2 regions of the Psychrobacter raelei genome follow, and region 1 is predicted to be linked to the other one. Evidence: riboswitches for the same ligand, from Rfam matches in the RefSeq annotation. Region 1 holds a riboswitch; the other holds the start of a gene.

Region 1 (7,695 bases):
AAAAATGGTACGAATACAAACAGCCCCCACATACCATAAATAATAGAGGGAATACCCGCCAGCAACTCAATAGCGATGCCCAAAGGACGCTTTAGAAATGCAGGGCACAGCTCAGTTAAGAAGATTGCAATACCGAAGCTGACTGGCACAGCGATTAAAATGGCAATAACTGAAGTGACCAAAGTGCCATAGATGGGCGCTAATGCGCCGTATTTATCCTCTACCGTATTCCAGTCATTACTGGTATAAAAGCCCAGGCCAAACTCTTGGATACTTGGCCAAGCTCCTATAATTAATGACAGTAAGATACCGCCTAATGACAATAACACCAGTATCGCAAATGCTTTGGTCGCATTAACGAATAAAAAATCATAACGCTTTTGTTTTGCTAACTGGGAGTGTAGATCTGCCATGACAGCCTCGTTTTATTGAATACCTAAATAACACCTAATCTAGCTGCTACTGCTTGCGTACCTAAATAACTGGGTATTTAGGTACCTAAATGTTAATACGAATATTGCTTACTGCGCTGGGGTATAAACTGGCTTGCCATCTTTATCCACAACTTCATTCCACTTAGCTTTGAATAAAGCCACAGCTTTATCTGAGAAGGGTACAAAGTCTAAGCTCATAGCATCTTCATCACCGCGGGTATATGCCCAGTCAAAGAAGTTAAGCACGCCGGCCACTTTTTGTGGGTTTTTTGGGTTTTTGTGCACTAAGATAAAAGTAGCAGCAGCGATAGGCCACGCTTGATCGGTATCTGAGTTGGTAATAACCTTGTAAAAACCGTCTTGTTTTGACCAATCAATATCACCGGCAGCGGCGAAAGTTTCAGCAGAGGGCTGTACGATATTGCCGGCTGCATTTTTCATGGCAGCATAAGACATGTTGTTTTGCTTAGCGTAAGCATATTCAACATAACCAATTGAGTTTGCCATACGACTGACATTGCTGGCCACGCCCTCATTACCCTTGCCGCCCACACCTGTCGCTGACGTTGGCCACTGCACGGTCTTATCAACACCGATGCTGTCTTTCCATTCAGGTGATACTTTGGCCAGATAGTCTGTAAAGTTAAAAGTAGTCCCTGAACCGTCTGAGCGAAACACTGTAGTAATCGCGGTGTCAGGCAGGGTCAACTCTGGGTTTAAGGCAGCGATTGCAGGATCATTCCACTTGCTGATTTTACCCAAGTAGATATTGGCTAACGTTTCGCCATCTAGCTTTAGTTCGCCAGGCTTGATACCTTCAACGTTGATAACAGGAACCACACCACCAATAACGGTTGGGAATTGGATTAAGCCCTCTTTTTCTAGCTCTTCAGGCGTCATTGGAGCATCAGAGGCACCGAAGTCTACTGTGTTTGAGACGATTTGCTTAATACCGCCTGATGAACCGATAGACTGATAATTCACCTGACCTTTGGTTTCTTTGTTGTAGTCCGCTGACCATTTGATGTAGATAGGCTGCGGGAAAGAAGCACCTGCACCGGTAATATTCATCTCAATGCCTTCAGCTGACTTGAACTCACCCGCTGCAGCAGACGTTGATTCTGAAGTATTTGCTGTGCTGGCTGCTGCCGAGCTAGCCGCTGTCGTATTGTCAGCTGTTGCCGCTTCTTTCTTATCACAAGCAGTTAGGGCCAACATGCTGGCAACAGTGACAGCTAATAGTGAATAACGCATGGTCTCTCCTAAAGAGTAAAAAATGTTTTTATATAAAATATAAGAAATACAGAGACTTAATAACGGATAAAGCAAAGCGGCTTGATATAAATCACTGTAATTGACGACGCTTTTGTCGGTCTTGTATTGGATTGAACACATTTTGACGTCTAAATATGACAGTTTGATGAAATGAATATCTTTTGTAAGAAATAGGTAATTTCAAAAAAAGTCGGGTGAGTAATGTTACGCGACTGTACTGCGCTGAACATTTGGCTATAACGGTGTTTGGACCTTACTGGCATAGCATAAGACGCTACTCGGTTAAGGATTCATTACATTATCTTTAACCATTAGAAAGTATCGCTAAACTAATGACCTGTAGAATTAGCCCTCGATGTTTTGGTGCAGACAATTAGATTTTGATCGCGGTTCACTGCTTTTCACAGTAACGCCAAGATTTTATTGCCATCACAGGTGCCAACCATTTATTCCATTACAGGTCCAATTTATGAAAAAGCTTTTTATGCCAGTTATCCTTCTATTAACCTTATTACTGAGTGCGCCTGCCAATGCTGGCCTTGCCTCTTGGTATGGTCCCGGGTTTCATGGAAAAAGAACCGCTTCCGGTGCTATTTATAATATGTACGCCATGACAGCCGCCCACAAATCATTGCCTTTTGGTTCAAAAGTAAAAGTTACTAACCTTAAAAATAACAAATCGGTGGTGGTAAAAATAACTGACCGTGGTCCTTTTGCGCCCGGCCGTATTATCGATTTGTCTAAGAAGGCCAACCAATCGCTAAATTGCAATCTTTGTAAAGTGACCGTTGAAGTATTAAGCAAGGGTGATGGCAAATACCGCAAACAATAACTTTGTAAAACCGCAGCGCCCTAGAAAAAATTAAAATAATATTGAGGACTGTTATTGCTCTAAAAGTTTGGTAAGATAGCCCTTAATAAAACCATTAAGACTCGGGGTGCAGACCTTGCGTTATCTGATAGCCGCTGAAATGCGATTATAGACAACCACGCGTTTGCTGAGACATCACCCGTTGAACCTGATGCGGTTAATACCGCCGTAGGAAAGTCATTGCAACTCCCCTATACCTTATTTTTATCACAAAAAACACAACGCTTATTACTATGACAGCCCTCGAGGGTTGTGAATTAATGCGTGCTATGCGCTTAAGATAAATCAGTTTGGATGTATCTTATCTCAGGTTACTGTAAGCGTTATGAGTCAATGTGTTTGTGTTAAAAAAGAGGGATTCGCTTTGTTAAGCGACAGAATCTGCACTCACTGAGTCTTTATTTTTACTACCGGTTTTTAGCCTTTTACCCTAAAAGCCTCTATGGCACCTTGCCATTAACAAAAAATAAGGACATTTCTATGAGTAATGAACAACACACCATTAAGACGCCAGCGCACCGTAATGTAGAGGATGAGCGCTTTGACGAAGAGGCCCGCGATTTAACCCGCAGCCTACCTGCCTCACGTAAAGTATATATCGAAGGCTCACGCCCTGACATCCAAGTACCGATGCGTGAAATCACCCTAACCGATACCCCTACTGGCGGCTTTGGTCTTGAAAATGGGGAGAAGAACCCACCTTTTTATGTCTATGACACTTCAGGCGTCTATACTGACCCGAGTGTCGATATTGACCTCACCAAAGGTCTGCCAAAGCTACGTGAAAAATGGATTGAAGAGCGCGGCGATACCGAAGTTTTAGACGGCTTATCAAGCAACTATGGTCAAGAGCGTGCGCGTGATATCAAAACCGCCAACATCCGTTTTGCTCATATTGATAAACCTCGCCGTGCCAAAGCTGGCAAAAATGTCACTCAAATGCATTATGCCCGCCAAGGTATTATTACCCCTGAGATGGAATACATCGCCATTCGTGAAACTCAAAAGCAGCATGAACTGACCGATATGCGTCAACATGCTGGCGAAAGCTTCGGTGCCAACACCCCAAAAATCATCACCCCTGAATTCGTACGTGATGAGGTAGCCGCTGGCCGAGCCATTATTCCAAATAACATCAATCACCCAGAGTCTGAGCCGATGATTATCGGGCGCAACTTTCTGGTAAAGATTAATGCCAATATCGGTAACTCAGCGCTGGGCTCAAGCATTGATGAGGAAGTATCCAAGATGACCTGGGCTACCCGCTGGGGTGCCGACACCATCATGGATTTATCGACCGGTAAGAATATTCATGAAACTCGTGAATGGATTATCCGCAACTCGCCTGTACCCATTGGCACTGTCCCTATTTATCAAGCGTTAGAGAAAGTTGACGGCGTCGCTGAAGACTTAACGTGGGAGATTTTCCGCGATACGTTAATTGAGCAAGCTGAACAAGGTGTGGACTACTTCACCATTCATGCCGGCGTGCTACTGCGCTATGTGCCTTTAACCGCAAAACGTCTTACAGGTATCGTCTCTCGTGGTGGCTCTATCATGGCACAGTGGTGCTTAGCGCATCACAAAGAAAGCTTCTTATACACCCATTTTGAAGACATCTGCGAAATCATGAAGCAGTATGACGTGGCCTTTAGCTTAGGTGATGGTCTGCGTCCGGGCTGTTTGCAAGACGCCAATGATGAGGCTCAGTTTGGTGAGCTGAAAACCTTAGGCGAGCTGACTCAAGTGGCTTGGAAGCATGACGTACAGGTGATGATTGAAGGCCCAGGTCACGTGGCGATGAACCGCATTAAAGAGAACATGGATTTGCAGCTTGAGATGTGTTCTGAGGCACCTTTTTATACCCTTGGTCCATTAACCACAGACATCGCGCCAGGCTATGATCACATTACCAGTGCTATTGGCGCCGCTATGATTGGCTGGTTTGGCACGGCAATGCTGTGTTATGTGACCCCAAAAGAGCATTTAGGTCTGCCTAATAAAAAAGACGTGAAAGATGGCATCATCACTTACAAAATCGCCGCTCACGCCGCTGACCTAGCCAAAGGCCACCCTGGCGCTCAGGCACGTGATAATGCGTTATCGAAAGCGCGCTTTGAGTTCCGCTGGGATGATCAGTTTAACCTAGCGTTAGACCCAGACACAGCTCGTGAATATCATGATGAAACGCTGCCTAAAGATGCACACAAATCGGCCCACTTCTGCTCTATGTGTGGTCCAAAGTTTTGCTCAATGAAAATCACCCAAAATGTGCGTGAGTATGCCGCAGGCTTGCCTACCGGTGTTGAGGTCACCCCAAGTAGTGGCGAATTATCTGATGAGGTACATCTTATCAAAGAAGTAGACACTGAGCTTGTTGGTCAAGTCGGTGAAGCCAGTTTTGAAGAGGTACAAAAGGGCATGGAGCAGATGAGTGAAAAATATAACAGCGAGGGACGCCAGTTGTATAAAGAGGTTTAGAAAGTTACGGTTAATAAAATATTAAGTTAAAAAACCATATTATTTGTATTGATTTTTAACTGATAAGGTATTATTATCAAATGGCAGCAATTTGTATTTACGAATTGCTGCCCCATATTTTTTAACTATATCTTCCCTTAGGTACTCCTTCATGAACCATGTATACCGAGTTGTTTTCAATCGCGCCTTAGGCGTTTATCAATGTGTTTCAGAGATTGCCAAATCTCGTGGCAAGTCTTCAGGCAAGTCAGCGACTTCTACTAAGAAGCCTCATTTACACTTAACAACTCTATCTATTGCTATGCTCAGTATTTTTGCTTCAACTATGGCAGTTGCAGCCACAACACCTGACGATTTAGTGATCAATCAAGGCGAGGTTATTAAGCTAGGTGACGGTGAGAGCTTAGGATTGTTAAATGATCTGATTATTGATAATAATAGTCAGGTTATTCTACTTGATAATACTACCAGCGGTATTAGTGCTCAAAACAATGTCATCATTGGAGATACTAGCAATGGTAGTCTCTCAATGAGTCAAACTGAAGAAAACAGTCAACATCTTTCTCATGGGTTATACGTTATAAACGATACGATACTGGGGAATAAAAAATCAGGCGTCGGCAATATAACCGTCTCTGGTCATAGATTTCTTGAAACTAATAACTTAATAGTTGGCAAACAAGGTGAAGGAAATATAGTTATTGAAAATACGCCCTACCATGGCGGTTTGACTCAAGCTCGTTATGCTACCTATATTGGTGGATATGGTCTTGATAGTGCTGAGGCAAAAGGTGAATTCACATTATCAGATAGCACTTTTGTTACTCCCAAAATGATAGTTGGAAATACAGGTTCGGGCGTATTACATATAAATGACGTTGGTGAGTTAGAGACAAAATATCTTGGGCGTAACCCTGACTCAATTAAATCTGAAATCTATATCAACGGTGGTGGAATAAATATAGAGTCTGATGAGGACTTTCTATTCGATAATTTCACCGATAAAAATATAATTCAGATTGGTACTAAAGGCGTTTTTATCGATGCTGAGATACCGCAATATAGTGATGCTGCTGCGAAGCCCATCTCGGTTGTGGTAGACCCCAAGGCAGTTATTACTGGCAATGTTGGTAGCTTTGATCTTAATCTTACAGATGATTATGATATTGGTGGGTTTATCAAAACTGGTGTAGGCAGCCTAGAACTAACTACTGATAATAAGCAATGGACAGGAGACTGGGGTTCAGTAGGAGGCGTTTTAAAGCTAAATGGTAACTACTCTCTACCAGAAGGTGAAAGCTTAGTTATCGGCCTACTCGATGTTAATGAAGATGGTCATGTGGATAATAATGAATATGGTCAAATAGAGGTAAATGGCGACCTTGATATCACTAAAGGTAACCTTAAAGTCTTTGCGTACAGTTATTTAGAGGATTTCACCACAAACTCAGAGTATAAAAACGTTGTTTCAGCAACCAAACTAAACGGTGAGTTTGCATCAGTAACGGATAACAATCTACTGGTAGATTTTGAAGCAGATTATAGTGACGCCAATGCCGTTCATTTGCGTATGGTAGCACCGACTCCAGAGCCAACACCAGAACCAGCTCCTGAGCCAACACCAGAACCAGCTCCTGTGCCAACACCAGAAACAACGCCTGTGCCAACTCCAGAACCAACGCCTGTGCCAACACCAGAACCAACGCCTGTGCCAACACCAGAACCAACTCCTGTGCCAACACCAGAACCAACACCAGAACCAACACCAGAACCAACTCCTGTGCCAACACCTGTACCAACACCAGAACCAACACCAGAACCAACACCAGAACCAACACCTGTACCAACACCTGTACCAACACCAGAACCAACACCAGAACCAACACCAGAACCAACACCAGAACCAACACCAGAACCAACACCTGTGCCAACACCAGAACCAACTCCTGTGCCAACACCAGAACCAACTCCTGAGCCAGGTAGCGATTACACAGTTGTGTCTAATGCCGTGCGCTCTATAAACAATTATTCTGCTCTTGGCTTAGCAACTGTTTTAGACCAGGCTATTGATGATCTGTTAGATACAACAACATCAGCGAACCCACTGGCGAAGCAGCTAATCTCAGACATGGATGGTTTAGATCAAGCACAAGTCGCTGCTGCCACTGCTCAGCTTCAACCGCTATTTATGGGTGGTGCTAACCGCTTAGTAACGGATACCAACTATGCTGTTGGTCGTGCTATCGAAGAGCACAGCCAAACCACTCCTGAGCGTAACTTATGGGCTAAAGCTATCGGTAGTGATATGACTCATGACGCCGATGGTTACGTCACAGGTTATAACTCAGAAAGCTATGGTGCTATCGTTGGTCTAGATGTACCTGTTAATCCTAATTTAAACTTAGGTGTGGCTGTCTCATACATTGATAGTGATGCAGATACCGATGGTCATGCATTAAAGCATGAGATTGATGCCAAAAACTGGCAAATCTTAGGTTATGGTAACTATGCGGTAAGTGATGCCACTTCGGTTAACTTCCATGCAGGTGCAGGTCAATCGCAGATTAAAGGTGAGCGTCATATTTCCGGATTGAGCCCAGCGATTGCTAAATCAGACTATGATGTCGACACGCT
Region 2 (7,695 bases), 1.2 Mb from region 1:
AAGACCGTGAGCGCTTCCAGCACATGATTCAGCAGCTAAATCTGATTCAGCCACCAAACGCCCTAGCCACCAGCATGGAAGATGGCTTAATGAAGGCCAGCAGCGTCGGCTATCCATTAGTCGTTCGCCCATCTTATGTGCTCGGCGGCCGTGCCATGGAAATTGTCTACAACGAAGAAGAGCTTAAGCACTATTTGCGCACTGCGGTACAAGCTTCTAATGAAGCACCAGTACTGTTAGATCGCTTCTTAGATGACGCCATTGAGGTGGACGTAGACTGTGTTAGTGACGGCAATGAAGTGGTTATCGGCGGGATCATGCAGCACATCGAACAAGCGGGTGTTCACTCAGGCGACTCAGCCTGCTCATTACCGCCTTATTCCCTATCTGATGAGATTTGTGATGAGATGCGCGCTCAAACCGTGGCCATGGCCAAAGAGCTTGGCGTGGTAGGCTTAATGAACGTACAGTTTGCGGTAAAAGATGGCACCGTTTACATCTTAGAGGTGAACCCTCGTGCTGCGCGTACCGTGCCTTTTGTTTCTAAATGCATTGGCAAGTCACTGGCTCAAGTAGCGGCTCGCTGTATGGCTGGTACCTCCCTACAGGATCAAAAATTCACCCAAGAAATTAAGCCCACTTTCTTTGCAGTGAAAGAGTCGGTCTTCCCATTCGCTAAATTCCCAGGTGTGGACCCTATCTTAAGCCCTGAAATGAAGTCAACCGGTGAAGTGATGGGCGTTGGCAAAACCTTCGGTGAAGCTTTCTATAAAGGCATTATCGGCTCTAATGAGCGTCTACCAGGCCTACCAAAACAGGGCGAGACCAAGACGGTATTCATCTCAGTGCGTGATAGCGACAAGCCTAACATTGCACCTATCGCCAAACAGCTCATTGATTTTGGCTTTAAATTGGTGGCCACCGCAGGTACTGAGCAGTATCTCACCGAGCAAGGCATCGAGTGCAAACGCATTAATAAAGTGACCGAAGGTCGTCCTCATGTCGTTGATGCCTTGAAAAATGGTGAAATCGACCTTATTATCAATACAACCGAAGGTAAGCAAGCGCAAGAGGACTCGTTCTCAATTCGCCGCAATGCCCTTCAAAGCAAGGTGTTCTATGTCACCACTTTAGGCGCAGCCGATGCGGTATGTAAGTCTTATGCCATCGACTTGCCTTTTGATGTCTATAAATTACAAGCGTTACACGAAGCCGCACTTTAGTCACTGGTCTGATTAAAGCTGCCAAAAGTAGACTTATAAAGCCAACGGGTTGCAAGCAGCTATTAAGTGAGCTGCTTGACTACTATAAACTGAAAGCTAAAACGTCAGTTTCGCGGGTGGCTGTTGTGTGTTGTGATGGCTCTAAATTGTCACAGCTCATGGCAGTCGCCGGTAACAAAATTTAGCGATACAAACCAAGATGAGCTTTTATAATAAGACCTCTTATCATTTATATGATACCGTTATTGATGTGAAAACCCTGATATAAAAGTGGACTTATTGCCCTAAAAAGTTTAGGCTAATAACTCTAGGCTTGTTATTAAGCAGTCGCTTTTTGTTCAACATTAATATACTGGCTTGATAACGTACCACCTTATGTTTTTTTTAATTGCTAATCGACAGCTTCGGTTAGCAATTTTTGTTATAAGTCGTCTTTTTTTAGCTCAGCGCTGAAAATAGAATGTCGACACACAACTTAACCTAAGCCTGACACCAACAGCACCCTCTTAGTGATGAGTGCTGGGGTGTTTTTTGTTTATTAATTTATTCATCCATATATGTATATGAGGAAGATGATATGCAACGTTACCCAATGACTCCGCAAGGACATGCTGCGTTAGAAGCCGAGCTTAAGCAACTCAAAAGCGTAGATCGTCCGCGCATCACGGCTGCGATTGCTGAAGCGCGCGAACATGGCGACTTAAAAGAAAATGCAGAATACCACGCCGCCCGTGAGCAACAAGGTTTTTGTGAAGCCCGTATTCGTGACATTGAAGCCAAACTCTCTGGCGCTCAAGTTATTGATCCGGCTACCTTACCACGTGAGGGCCGCGTCGTATTTGGTGTGACTGTGGTTATCGAAAACCTAGACACTGAAGAGCAAAAGCGCTATCAGATTGTGGGCGATGATGAGGCAGACTTTAAGAACAACAAAATCTCCGTCAACTCCCCTATTGCTCGAGGTTTAATCGGTAAATCAGAGGGTGATGAGGCACGTATTGAGACCCCAAGCGGCCTGGTAGAATTTGAAATTATCGAAGTTATTTATCAGTAAAGCTTAACCAATAAATTTTAATTTATTGCGTCCTTTATTTAGCTAGAGTTCAATATTTTTACTATTCATAGATCAAAAAATGGTCTATTATCTATAAAGTTGAACTCTAGCGTCACTTGCAAATCCCCTTTGCTTAATGTTAAGTTACAAAAATATAACATTGGCAAATCTAAATGTGACACTTCGTGTGTATCTTTACCTCCTATGGTTTTATAGCCAATGTTAACAATTTAGGTAAGTATTTTTTATTTAACCCATTTTTATTTAAGCTATTTAATTAAGTAGTATTTTTATAGTAAATGCATAATCTTTTGAGTTTCCATTACTTAAGATAAATGCTTACGAGGCAATTATGAAGAAATTCACATCAGCTCTATGTGCGCTAGCATGCATGGTAGGAGCCACTAATCTGGCTCACGCTACGGATTCTAAGCAAACTATCAGCGTTAAAAGCCCAAGCGATATCGACAGTGTACTCAACGAGTTAGCACGCAAAAAAAGCCAACCCACCTCTTTATTACAAACCTCCTTTGAGCCCTCCTCTTTAGCTGCCAGCAGCTCATTGATGGATGCCAAAGGTAGTAAAGTTAGCCAAGATAACGATGATGTGTTATCTCATTTAACGTTAGTAGCCTCAAATGCTGTTAACAAATTCAAACAAAGTGGTCGTGCCTCTTGGTACGGTGGCAAGTTCCATGGCAGAAAGACTGCCAGTGGTGAGCGCTTTGATATGAACTCATTAACCGCAGCACACCCCTCTTTGCCTTTTAATACTTACTTACGTGTCACCAACAAAGGTAACGGTAAGAGCGTGGTAGTCAAAGTGAATGACCGTGGTCCTTACCATGGTAACCGTGTGTTGGATTTATCTTATGCTGCTGCTAAGCAGATCGGTTTGGTAAGCCGTGGTATTGCCAATGTGACCATTGAAAGAGTGGGTTCACCTTAATCCTGCTAATCTTAGTAAGCTGCTGGTTTTTAAAAGTACAGTTGCTAAATCAAGTCAGGGTGATAAATTTACGCTTGTCGATAAGCGGCCTGGTGGGCTAAAACCAGGATCAAAAGAAGATCTGCACCGTAAACGGCAGGTCTTTTTTTTATGCCCAATTTTTGAGTCGGCAACTTCAAAGCTCTAAGTTTAAAAAAGCTGAGCAAGATAGGCCGCTCAAACCCTTGTGAAAAAAAGCCATCTTAGCTATGATAAGCAGCTGTTTTATTTGTTTTTAAGTTATCACAGGGGCGCCCTTGGGCTGAGATGTACCCTTTGAACCTGATCCAGATTATACTGGCGTAGGGAGTGTATAGCGATAACGGCATCTTCGGGTAAGGGTTGATTGTTAACTTGCCACCTTTATCATAAGCGTGCCGTCATGCTGTGTGTTTCTAAACGCCCTCTTATCCTATTCGGAGGGAAGATGCAGTTACCATTCATCGAGTCTTGTTTTCACGCCTTTAAAGACCAATCTGCTTTGGTCCATAACCTCACCAATGATGTTGCCCATAATACGGTTGCCAATGTGCTTTTGGCCTGTCGCGCCTCGCCTGCTATGGTACATGACATTCAAGAAGCCCCTGACTTTGTGTGCTTATCTGATGCCCTAGCCATTAACATCGGTACGCTGACCCAAACTCGTCTAAACAGCATGCTGGCCACGGCCGAGATGGCACACAGCAAAGGCATTCCTTGGGTGCTAGACCCAGTCGCTGTGGGTGCCACTGCATTTCGGCAACAAGCTTGCCGGCAGCTACTGTCACTACAGCCTGATGTCATTCGCGGCAATGCTTCAGAAATATTGGCTCTGGCGGGTATGAGTAGTCAAAGCAGGGGCACCGATAGCGGCGATAGCGTGGCGGCAGCCCATGCAGCAGCTGAAGCCTTGACCCAATATGCCAAGGTAGTGGTGGTTACCGGAGAGATTGACTGGGTGACCGATGGCATGAACCGCTGGGCTATTAATCATGGCCATCCTATGATGACTCAAGTCACCGCAATTGGCTGTGCCTTAACGGCGCTCATAGCCGGCTTTGTAGGCGCCAATAAGAAGGCTATGGCACAAGCGGCTGTCACCGCCTTATGTTATTACGGACAGGCCGCTGAGCACGCCATGCAGATTGCTCAAGGGCCTGGCAGCTTTTATATCCACTTCCTCGATAGTTTGTATGCCCTACAGGCAACCGATGTCTCTCAACAAGCACGAGTAACGCTTTATGAATAAACATAATAAATCTGCCGATGCCTTATCGCTATATTTGGTCACCGATAGCGCTCTATGCGCTGATAAGGGACTGATTGAGACGGTGCTTGCTGCCATCGATGGCGGCGTGACCCTAGTGCAGTTGCGTGACAAACACGCCAGCGATGAGGCCTTGTATACCACAGCCTGTGAGCTTAAAGAGGCCATTGCTGGTCGTGTTCCTTTGGTTATCAATGACAAAGTGCAGATTGCACATAAAGCCAAACTCGATGGTGCTCATATCGGTCAAGGTGACTTGAGTGTTGAACAGGCCCGAAATATTTTAGGCCATGATGCTTGGCTGGGGCTGTCTATTAATACTTTAGCGCAGTTACAGCAGACGCACCACCATCACCTTGATCTGCTCGATTATGTCGGACTAGGCCCTGTATTCGCTACCGCTACCAAACAAGATCATGCCGAGCCTATAGGCTTAGAGGGATTGAGCACTTTATCCAAGGCCAGCGTATTGCCCACAGTGGCCATTGGCGGCATTAACCATGCTAATGCCAGACAAGTGTACCAAACAGGCTGTCATGGGATCGCTGTAGTCTCTGCGATTTGTGCAGCCGATGATCCAAAGCAAGCAGCTGAGCTGCTGATAGCACAGCGATAACATAAGATAGGCTATCAATAACCATCCTAATTTTTAAGGAGCGTAGCGGTGATTAAAAATGTATTAACTATTGCTGGTACAGACTGTACAGGCGGCGCCGGTATTCAAGCCGACATTAAGGCCATTAGCGCCAATGGTAGCTATGCGATGAGTGTCATCACCGCCGTGGTGGCACAAAACACCCAAGGTGTGCAGCAAATTCAGATGATGCCAACTGACTTAATTCGTGCTCAATTAGATTCTGTATTTAGCGATGTACAGGTCGATGCGGTAAAAATTGGAATGTTAGGTACCGCTGAGGTCATCCGCTGTGTGGCAGAAGCGCTTCAGACTTACCAACCCACCAAGGTAGTGCTAGACCCGGTCATGGTTGCTAAAAGCGGCGATAGATTGCTGGACAGTGATGCGGTGGCGGCCTTGCGTGAGCTATTATTGCCCCAAGTGGGGCTGATTACCCCCAACCTGCCAGAAGCCGCTGATTTACTGGGTGAAGCTGAGGCCACCACCCGAGAACAGATGCTCGAGCAGGCAGAGCGTTTAGGGGTCGCCACCTTTTTAAAAGGCGGTCACCTGCTTAATCAGCCAGACTCTCCAGATCTGTTATGGGTAGAGGGTCAAAGTCAGTGGCTGGAGGCGGCGCGTATCGCTACTAAAAACAGCCACGGCACTGGCTGCACCCTATCTGCCGCCATCGCGACTTTTTGGAGTCAAGGAGACAGCTTAAGCCTAGCTTGTGCTAAGGCCAAAGCTTATCTGACGGGTGCTCTAGCGCATGCAGATGAGCTTAATGTCGGTCATGGCCATGGTCCGGTGCATCATTTTTACGCGTATTATGAGCGCTAATTTAAAACACTCAGCGCCTTAAATTTCAAACGCTCGGTCAATGGCATCATCCAAGCGATCAGCCGTTATCACTGTCATACCCTTAAACTGCCCCATAAGGTTTTTTGGGGCATTGGCTTTGGGTACGATGGCGTGGGTGAAGCCGTGTTTCATTGCCTCTTTTAGGCGCTCTTGACCGTTGGGAACCGGGCGTATCTCGCCCGATAACCCCACCTCACCAAATACCGCCAAAGATGAGGGCAACGGCCGCTCCTTAATACTTGAGGCACAAGCTAACAGTACCGCCAAGTCTGAGCCGGTCTCCATCACTTTTACCCCGCCCACCACGTTGACATACACATCCTGTCCGCTGGTATGTATACCGCCATGACGGTGCATGACCGCCAGTAGCATCGCCAAGCGCTGAGGATCTAGGCCTAATGCCATACGTCTGGGCTGCCCCGCAGAATCATCGACCAACGCTTGCACCTCTACCAATAGCGGCCGAGTGCCTTCACGGCTAACCATGACAATGGATCCAGATATCGGCTTATCATAACGACTTAAGAATATGGCTGAAGGATTGGCCACTTCTTTTAGGCCGGTATCTGTCATTCCAAAAATACCCAGCTCGTTGACCGCGCCAAAGCGGTTTTTTACTGCACGTATCATACGAAAGCGAGAATCAGACTGACCCTCGAAATACAACACCGTATCCACCATGTGCTCAAGCACGCGTGGCCCAGCCAACGTACCCTCTTTGGTCACATGACCTACCAAGAATAAGGCCGTACCGGTTTGCTTGGCATAGCGGGTGAGCATTGCTGCTGACTCTCGAATTTGACTGACGCCCCCGGGTGCCGAGTTTATGGCATCGGTATAAATAGTCTGAATAGAGTCAATAATAGCCACCGCAGGCTGCTCTTGGGTCAGTGCTGCGCAGATGGTCTCCACATTGGTCTCTGTCATGACCTTTAAGTGATCGCTGGATAACCCTAAGCGCTGCGCCCGCATGGCCACTTGCGATAACGACTCCTCTCCGGTCACATACAATGCACTGCCGGACAAAGACTCAGGGTCTGCCATATTGGCCGCTGTCTGCAATAAAATGGTCGATTTACCAATACCAGGGTCACCACCAATAAGCACCACTGAGCCGGCCACTAAGCCGCCACCAAGGACGCGGTCAAATTCACTAATCCCAGTAGGCAGACGGGTATCGAAGGTGACATTGACTGAGCCTAACGTGACAACGCCGCTTTGTGAGCCTGAATAATTCATACGATCAGACTTTGCACCAGCCAACACCTTAGGGCCTGTATGTGCTGCCATAGCGCCTTTAGCCGCCGACTTATTGTGATGCGGTAGGCTGACATTGGGCGCCTCAACAAGAGTATTCCACTCCCCACAGTCAGAGCATTGTCCGGCCCATTTACCAAAATAGGCGCCGCAATTTTGGCAGACATAACTTGATTTTGATTTGGCCATAACCGCTACCCTTAGTAAGTGATGCTACATATGAGGCGTCTCATATGCAAAATGGTTGATTAATAAAGATGCGCCGATTGCGACAAACTTTGGCGTTAAAAATAGCCAGCCTGTAACAGCCAGCTATCTTTAGGATGCGAGGAGAATGAAAATAGCAATAAGTATGGACATGCCATAAACAACGGGCTAAAAAGCCTATGCGTCTACGACATCTGCCTGATTTAATCTATAACGGATTGTCTAAAAGGCTGTGTTTAA

Evidence for each region. Region 1 has a riboswitch for thiamine pyrophosphate ahead of thiC (phosphomethylpyrimidine synthase ThiC). Riboswitches for the same ligand answer to the same signal wherever they lie in the genome.
Region 2: another riboswitch for thiamine pyrophosphate. It lies ahead of thiM (hydroxyethylthiazole kinase); the one in region 1 lies ahead of thiC (phosphomethylpyrimidine synthase ThiC).

The regions. Positions count from the first base shown of each region.
Region 1 is NZ_CP093310.2:2,973,214-2,980,908, forward strand. It holds gene pstC (phosphate ABC transporter permease subunit PstC) at 1-413, opposite strand, end outside; gene pstS (phosphate ABC transporter substrate-binding protein PstS) at 522-1,688, opposite strand; gene MN210_RS12470 (septal ring lytic transglycosylase RlpA family protein) at 2,179-2,541, shown strand; TPP riboswitch at 2,634-2,772, shown strand; gene thiC (phosphomethylpyrimidine synthase ThiC) at 3,061-5,061, shown strand; gene MN210_RS12480 (autotransporter domain-containing protein) at 5,213-7,695, shown strand, end outside.
Region 2 is NZ_CP093310.2:1,073,748-1,081,442, reverse strand. It holds gene carB (carbamoyl-phosphate synthase large subunit) at 1-1,223, shown strand, start outside; gene greA (transcription elongation factor GreA) at 1,801-2,277, shown strand; gene MN210_RS04690 (septal ring lytic transglycosylase RlpA family protein) at 2,630-3,226, shown strand; TPP riboswitch at 3,503-3,591, shown strand; gene thiM (hydroxyethylthiazole kinase) at 3,693-4,493, shown strand; gene thiE (thiamine phosphate synthase) at 4,486-5,127, shown strand; gene thiD (bifunctional hydroxymethylpyrimidine kinase/phosphomethylpyrimidine kinase) at 5,176-5,970, shown strand; gene radA (DNA repair protein RadA) at 5,989-7,437, opposite strand.